DNA from 2 places in the Martelella sp. FOR1707 genome. Region 1 is predicted to be linked to the other one. Evidence: riboswitches for the same ligand, from Rfam matches in the RefSeq annotation. Region 1 holds a riboswitch; the other holds the start of a gene.
The links. Region 1 has a riboswitch for thiamine pyrophosphate ahead of thiC (phosphomethylpyrimidine synthase ThiC). Riboswitches for the same ligand answer to the same signal wherever they lie in the genome.
Positions count from the first base shown of each region.

Region 1 (4,211 bases):
CGCCTTCGCCAGCGGCTCGATCTTCGCCGTCGAAGTCGACCCGGAAAGCGGGCGCAGCGATGCGGTGACTGTGACCGGCAAGGCGTCGCTGGACGGAACGCTCGCCCATATCGGCTTTGACGGCGTCTATGATCCGCGCTCGACCTACACCGTGCTGTCAGCCGGCCAGATCGAGGGCGAATTCGCAAGCGTCACCTCCGACTTCGCGTTCCTGACGCCCGACTTCATCTATGGCACGAGCGAAATCGGCCTGAAGCTGCAGCGCAACGACCGCGATTTCGCATCGGTGGCTCAAACCGCCAATCAGGCGGCCGTGGCGGCAAGCGTGGAGTCGATCGGCTTTACCGCAGGAAACGCGCTCTATGACGCGATCGTCATGCTGCCGGACGATCCCGATTTCATCCGCAACGGCTTCGATCAGCTTTCCGGCGAGATCCATGCATCGGTCAAATCCGCGCTGATCGAGGAAAGCGGCATCGTCCGCGGCGCGGAGGCCGATCGCCTGCGGGCAGCCTTCGGCACGGTCGGCGCATCGTCGGCGCCGGTTCTGGCCTATGGGCCGGACGGAGCGAACCTCGTCGCTCCCGATCAGGCAGACGGCATCGCCGCCTGGGGCAGCGCCTTCGGAGCGTGGAACAAGTTCGACGGCAACGCCAATGCCGCCGGCCTCGACAGCGCGACGGGTGGCCTGCTTGTCGGCGTCGACATCCCGTTTGCCGAAACCTGGCGCGTCGGCGCGCTCGCCGGCTACAGCCATTCGAGCTTCGACGTTGACGACCGCGCGTCGTCGGGTTCCAGCGACAACTACTCGCTCGGCCTTTATGCCGGTTCGCAATGGGGCGGCCTCGGCTTCCGTTCGGGTCTCGCCTATACGTGGCACCAGATCGACACCAGCCGTTCGGTGTACATCCCGGGCCTTACGAATGCGCTCGACAGCAGCTATGACGCCGGCACCTTCCAGGCCTTCGGCGAACTCGGCTATCAGTTCGATCTCTCCGACGTTCAGCTGGAGCCGTTCGCCAACCTCGCCTATGTCAATCTGGATACGGATGGCTATGGCGAAAGCGGCGGCGCGGAGGCATTGAGCGGCGCAAGCGGCAGCTCCGACACGACCTTCACCACCGTGGGTTTGCGCGTCTCGTCCGACTTCATGCTCGGCCAGACGCGGGCGAAGGCAAGCGGGATGATCGGCTGGCGTCACGCCTTCGGCGATATCACGCCGTCCGTCACGCAAGCGTTTGCGGGCTCGACGCCGTTCGCCATCACCGGCGTCGCCGTTGCCGAGGATGCCGCCGTGGTCGAGGCCGGCCTCGATTTCGACCTGTCGGCCAACACCACGATCGGCGTGTCCTACCAGGGCCAGTTCGGCGACGACGTCAGCTACAACGGCGTCAACGCAAGGCTCCAGGTGAAGTTCTGATCTGAAAACACGACCAGCCGGGCGGGGTCATTCCCGCCCGGCTGAGGCAAGACTGTTGCAATGGTGCAGCCGCCAGTCTTTCAGTTGACAAACCGCGGGACGGAATGCAGTCTTTGCGCATTCACCCGGGGGGTCCCGACAAGGGGCTGAGATACTGATCGCCCGTCTGCCTTTATGGCGACGCGCAGCGCAGTGACCCGATGAACCTGATCCAGTTCACACTGGCGTAGGGATGGTGCATCTGCTGCGGTCACGGCTGAGTTGCCCTGGCGTATTTTCACGCAGCCCCTCTCCATTCATTACGGCGAACTGGGTCTCCAACGCATCGAGCACTGGAGGCTCCGACCGATGAAAGACCTTTCCCCAACCGTCACCACCGGGCCGTTGCCGGCCTCGCGCCGAGTCTGGCAGGCTGGCGTTCTCAATCCCGATATTCGCGTGCCCATGCGCGCGATCGACCTGCATCCAACGGCCGACGAGCCGCCCGTGACCGTCTACGACAGTTCCGGACCCTATACGGATCCAGACGTCGAAATCGCCATTGAGCGTGGCCTGCCGCGTCTGCGCGAGACCTGGATCGCCGCGCGCAATGACACCGAGCGCTATGCAGGGCGTCATGTGAAGCCCGAAGACAACGGCTTTGCCGCAGGCGCGCGTCTGACGCCGGAATTTCCTGTGCGCCACAAGCCGCTGCGCGCAAGAGATAGCCGCGCCGTGACCCAGTTGGCCTATGCCCGCGCCGGGATCGTGACGCCCGAAATGGAATTCGTCGCCATCCGTGAAAATCTTGGCCGCGCGGCGGCAAAACAGGATTTGGCCCGTGATGGCGAAGCCTTCGGCGCCGAGATTCCCGATTTCATCACCCCGGAATTCGTGCGCGACGAGGTGGCGCGCGGCCGGGCAATCATCCCGTCGAACATCAATCACCCGGAAGCCGAGCCGATGGCGATCGGCCGCAATTTTCTGGTCAAGATCAACGCCAATATTGGCAACTCGGCCGTCACCTCCTCGATGGCTGAGGAAGTGGAAAAGATGGTCTGGGCGATCCGCTGGGGCGCCGACACGGTGATGGACCTGTCCACGGGTCGCAACATCCACAATATCCGCGACTGGATCATCCGCAATGCGCCGGTGCCGATCGGTACGGTTCCGCTCTATCAGGCCCTGGAAAAGGTGGGCGGCATTGCCGAGGACCTTTCCTGGGAGGTGTTCCGCGACACGCTGATCGAGCAGGCCGAGCAGGGTGTGGACTATTTCACCATCCATGCCGGCGTGCGGCTGCACATGATCCCGATGACGGTGAACCGTGTCACCGGCATCGTCTCGCGCGGCGGCTCGATCATGGCGAAGTGGTGCCTGCACCATCACAAGGAGAGCTTTCTATACGACCATTTCGAGGAAATCTGCGATATCTGCCGGGCCTATGACGTTTCCTTCTCGCTCGGCGACGGCCTCCGGCCCGGTTCGATCGCCGATGCGAATGACGCGGCGCAGTTCGCCGAACTGGAGACACTCGGCGAGCTCACGCAGATCGCCTGGGCCAGGGACTGCCAGGTGATGATCGAAGGCCCGGGCCATGTTCCGATGCACAAGATCAAGGCCAATATGAACAAACAGCTCGCGGTGTGCGGCGAAGCGCCATTCTACACGCTCGGCCCGCTGACCACGGACATCGCGCCCGGCTATGACCACATCACCTCCGGCATAGGCGCGGCGATGATCGGCTGGTTCGGCACGGCAATGCTTTGCTACGTAACGCCCAAGGAGCATCTCGGCCTGCCCGACCGCGACGACGTCAAGGTCGGCGTGATCACCTACAAGATCGCCGCCCATGCCGCCGATCTCGCCAAGGGCCATCCGGCGGCGCGGATTCGCGATGACGCCCTCAGCCGCGCGCGGTTCGAGTTTCGCTGGGAAGACCAGTTCAACCTCGCGCTCGATCCCGAGACCGCGCGATCGATGCACGACGAAACCTTGCCGAAGGAGGCGCACAAGGTGGCGCATTTCTGCTCCATGTGCGGGCCGAAATTCTGCTCGATGCGCATAAGCCATGACATCAGGGCGGAGGCCCAGAAAGAGGGCATGGCGGCGATGGCCGAAAAATTCCGCGAGGGGGGCGCGCTTTATATGCCCCTGGAGGATGTGAAATGAGCCGGCCCTGGTGATCGGCCTCGCCCCGCTCAGGGCCGAGCCGCCGCCGGGCGTCTGGGCGGCCGCCCACAGCCTTGCGACGAAGGCGAGAGCCCGCCGGCGGCATGGCGGCTGAAGTGGTGCATCTTATAAGCGGCGCATGACGAGCTCCGAAAAAGGAGGAGGCGATTGCGAGATTTTTCCGCCCCGTCGGCCGGTTGAGCGCCGGCGGCGGCAGAGGGAAATCCCACCGCCACAGGATCGGACGCTGGGTTCCGGAGAGCGGCCCGCCCCCGGACCGGAAATTGCCGTCGCTCGCGACGAAGCGACGGGTTCTTTCCAGCCCTGGGGGCGGGCGGCCTCAAGAGGAACCGGCTTTACTGCTCGATCGCCAGCGTCATGTTGACGGTGATGTTGTAGGTGTTTTCGCCGGCCGCGATCGGCGGGGCGCCCTCGGCTTTTGCCATCATCACGTCGGCGCGCATCATCATTGGCTGCGGCATCGAGCTCTGCTCGGAGATCGACATCACCTTGCCGAGCGTGACCCCGGCGGCCTCGGCCAGCGTTTCGGCCTTGGCCAGCGCGTTGGCGACAGCCTCGCGCCGGGCCTCGTCCTCCGCGGCGGAAGGATCGCTGTTGGAGAACGATATCCCGCCGCCGG
Region 1 covers NZ_JBAKFP010000008.1:237,882-242,092, forward strand. Annotated here, with positions in the region: gene V6765_RS21085 (autotransporter domain-containing protein) at 1-1,420, shown strand, start outside; TPP riboswitch at 1,537-1,671, shown strand; gene thiC (phosphomethylpyrimidine synthase ThiC) at 1,769-3,571, shown strand; gene V6765_RS21095 (SIMPL domain-containing protein) at 3,928-4,211, opposite strand, start outside.

Region 2 (4,211 bases), on a different contig from region 1:
GATGGCGCTGGTAGAGGCCGAACGCCCGCGGATTGGTCTCGCCAAAGAACGAATTGGCGAGCGTCTTGGCATTCTGCAGATTGCGCCAAAGCTCGGTGCCGTCGGCACGCACGATCTTGAGACCCTCGCTGTCGTGGACCCGCTCCCGATAATCATCAAAGGCATGATGGTTGGCGGGACCGAACAGGAACATGGAAGTCATAGGGGCAACGCCGAGACGCTCGATATCGTTCCGGAAAAAGAGTCGCGCGGTGACATCCATGCGCGTATTCTTGCCCGGCGTGATCACGAAACGGTAGGCGCCGGTCACGCTCGGACCATCAAGCGCCGCAAAAACGGTGATCTTGTCCTTCTCCGTGCCCGGCCGCATGATGTAGAAGGCGGAAAAGCGCGGAAACTCCTCGCCCTGGCTGGTCGCGGTATTGATCGCAAGGCCGCGCGCCGAAAGGCCATAGAGATTGTTCTGGCCGAGCGCGCGGAAATAGGACGAGCCCAGGAACGAGATCAGCTCGTCGGAAACTTCCGGGCGGTTCAGCGGATAGTTGATCCGGAAGCCCGCGACCCCCGGCAGCTTGACGCCATGAAACTGCTCGACGTCGAGCGGCGCGCGGTAGATGAAGTCATCGCCGGTGAACTCGAGTTTCTGCGCAACGCCGTCGGCGACCTCGTAGATATCGACCGGCGTCTTGAACAGCCAGCCGAGCGCGAAGGCCTGAAGCTGAAAATCGGACTGGTCGCGCCAGATCGCCTTGTTGGGATCGTAGCGGATCGCGCGGTAATCATCATATTGAAGGTCCCGGAACGGTTCGGGGACCTCCTGGGAGGGCTCCTCGTAAGCCTCCCCGGCCTTGGCCTTCATCTGTTCGGTAAGCGTGTCGAAATTGAACGCGTCAGGAGGCGGCGCTGACGCCTCGACCGTTGCATTGGCTTCCGGCATCTTTCCCGGCTCGACCGCCTGCTGCGCGAAGGCCTTGCCGCCCACCCCCGAAAGAGCGAGCACGCCGACCGCGGTCTGGGCCAGAAAGGTTCGTCTCTTCATGCGTAAATCCCGTTGGCTTTAAATGGATAGATAAAATGAAATGGTGCAGAGCAGCATACTCATTCCCTTCGCCCGCCGGAAGCGCGCAGGCGCGGTTGCGCGAACGCCCGTCCCCAGACGGGCGCGGACGAGTCACAAACGAGGCAGGCCCGTTTCGGTTCCATCGCTGAAGAAGAATATTTTCGATCGATAAAATAGACGTTCCGGGAATCCGGCATGGGGATGGCTCATCAAAAAGGGCTGACACACACATTTGCGTACCAGCCCATTATTAGCAAAGCCATTCAGCCAAAGAATGGCAAAATCATGGCAATGTGCCACCTTCGCGCCGCAATATTTTCACATAGTTCGAAAACGGCGCGGAAGGCCCTGATCAGGCGGCCTTCACGATCTCGACCAGTTCGACGGCAAAATTCAAATCCTGGCCCGCGAGCGGATGATTGGCGTCGACGGTGACTTCCTGTTCCTCGACCTTGGTCACGATCAGCGGCACGGTCTGGCCGTCGGGCGTGCGCGCCTGAAGCTGCATGCCGGGGGCAACTTCCACTTCCTGCGGCATGGCGGAGCGCGGCACGACCTGCACCTTCTGCGGGTCATGGGGGCCATAGGCTTCGCTGGAATCGACCTTCACGTCGCGGCTGTCGCCAACATTCATGCCGGCGATCTCGCGGTCGAGGCCGGGAATGATCTGGCCGGCGCCGACGGTGAATTCCAGCGGCTGGCGGCCTTCGGAACTGTCGAAGGTCGAACCGTCATTGAGAGTTCCGGTGTAGTGAATACGAACGGTATCGCCCGCTTTTGCTTCTGTCATCTCGTGTGCTCCTTCCTTGAAACACTGCACGCTGGCCGAGATCGGCCGCGCCGTTTTCGGTTTTCCAGAGTGCTTTCGCCCCTGAAGGATGAGCCGACACGCTTTATTTCGCATGACGACCGACTTTTCGTCCGGCACGCCGGACACGCCCTCTACCTAGTGCTTCCGGGCCGTTTTTTCAAATCGTGCGCCTCTTGAAATGCCGGGACCGCCGCGATAGGTGTTTGGTCAGCTCTAACGGGGTGCGATTTTCGCTGAGAGGCCTGCGGCCAACCCGAAGAACCTGATCCGGCTAGCACCGGCGGAGGGATTAGACGCGCAGGACGCCGTTTTCCCCTTCAGTACCGAACACAAGGAGGCGTCATGACCTATCGCACGACCATCGCCATTCTCGCGCTTGCGGCCCTTCCGGCGCTGCCGGCAGGCGCTCAGGAGAACAAGGTCCTCACCGTCTATACCTATGAAAGCTTCGATGCCGAATGGGGACCCGGGCCGTTGGTGAAGGAAGCCTTCGAGAAGACCTGCGGCTGCACGCTGAAATTCGTCAGCGTCGAGGACGGCGTTGCGCTCCTCAACCGGCTGAAGCTCGAAGGCCAATCGAGCCCGGCCGATATCGTTCTGGGCCTCGACAACAATCTTGTGCACGAGGCGAAGGAAACCGGCTTCTTCGCAAAATCCGGCGTCTCGACCGAGGCGGCCGATATCCCCGGCGGCTTTTCCGACGATATCTTCGTGCCGTTCGATTACGGCTGGTTCGACATCGTCTACGATACCGAAAGCATCGACAACCCGCCGACAACGCTCGACGAACTGGTGAACGGCCCCGCCGACCAGAAACTGGTGATCGAGGACCCGCGCACCTCGACGCCGGGCCTCGGCATGCTGTTGTGGATGAAATCGGTCTATGGCGATGACGCTGCCGCCCAATGGGAAAAACTCTCCGACCGGATTCTGACGGTCGCGCCGGGCTGGTCGGAGGCTTACGGCCTGTTCACCAGCGGCGAGGCGCCAATGGTGCTGTCCTACACCACATCGCCGGCCTATCACGAGATCGAGGAGGGGAGCGGCCGCTACAAGGCGATCGATTTCCAGGACGGGCTCTACATCCAGATCGAGGTCGCCGGCATGACGACGATGGCCGATGATCCCGACCTTGCAAGGTCCTTCCTCGAATTCATCCTGACCCCCGGCTTCCAGGACGCGATCCCGACCCATAACTGGATGATGCCGGCGGCCGCGACCAGCGAACCGCTGCCCGCCGCCTTCGAAAACGCCGTCAAACCGCAAAAGACCCTGCAATTTGCCCCCGGCGTCGTCGCCGAAAACCGCCAGAAATGGATCGACGAATGGCTGAACGCCATGAGCGCGCGGTGAGAGCGATAGGTCCGGCGGTGAGGCGCGAGCGCGAGGCTACCTCGCCTCCGGCGCAGTGCGGCGAACCGCGCCGCATAGCCCCCCAATCTTCTCGCCCCGGAGGGGAGAGATGTCGCGACAGCGACAGTGAGGGGGGAGTCTTTCCCCGCAAACGCCCTCACGATCTGATACGCCGCGCCACCCTCACTGCCCCTCTCGGGGCATCTCTCCCGCCAGCGGGAGAGAATACTGGAAGCAAGACGCGCGGCACATACGCAATAGACCCGCTCCCTGAAAGGCGAGGTGGCCGACGGGTCCAGCACAAGGCTGCAGATTCATTCTCCACGCGCTGCCGGGCTCATCCGCCCGCCTGCGCCTGAGCGAGAGGGCCGCGCCATGCTGATGTCCTCCTCCGAACGCCGCCGCAGCTATGGCTACGGCATCGCAGCCCTCGCCGGCGTCATCGGCTTTATCGCGATCGCCATTATAGCGCTTTCCGGGTTCGGGCGGCTGCAGGCTTCGGTGGCGGTGTTCGAGGAGCCCTATGTCTGGCGCATCCTGCGCTTCACGCTCTGGCAGGCCACGCTGTCGACGCTGATTTCGGTGGCGCTGGCCATTCCGGTTGCGCTGGCGCTGGCGCGGCGTCCGCATTTTCCGGGCCGGCTGTGGATCGTGCGGCTGATGGCGGTGCCGCTCGGCCTGCCGGTGTTGATCGGCGCGCTGGGGCTGATCGGTATCTGGGGCCGGCAGGGGATATTCAACGATCTGCTGACGCTGGCCGGTTTCGGTCGCCCGCTCCAGATCTACGGTCTGCAGGGCATTCTGCTGGCCCATGTCTATTTCAACCTGCCGCTCGCCGCCCGCCTGTTTCTGGCGGGGCTGGAGCGGGTGCCGCAGGAATATTTCAAATCGGCGGCGATGCTCGCCATGCCCGGCCGCGCGGTGTTCCGCTTTGTCGAATGGCCGGTGATCGCGCCGCTGATCGCCGGCGTCGCCGGGCTGATCTTC
Region 2 covers NZ_JBAKFP010000005.1:306,402-310,612, forward strand. Annotated here, with positions in the region: gene V6765_RS15695 (glucan biosynthesis protein) at 1-1,039, opposite strand, end outside; gene V6765_RS15700 (FKBP-type peptidyl-prolyl cis-trans isomerase) at 1,413-1,850, opposite strand; TPP riboswitch at 2,079-2,177, shown strand; gene thiB (thiamine ABC transporter substrate binding subunit) at 2,214-3,224, shown strand; gene thiP (thiamine/thiamine pyrophosphate ABC transporter permease) at 3,600-4,211, shown strand, end outside.
Region 2: linked by a shared signal. The riboswitch ahead of thiB (thiamine ABC transporter substrate binding subunit) and the one ahead of thiC (phosphomethylpyrimidine synthase ThiC) in region 1 are both predicted to bind thiamine pyrophosphate.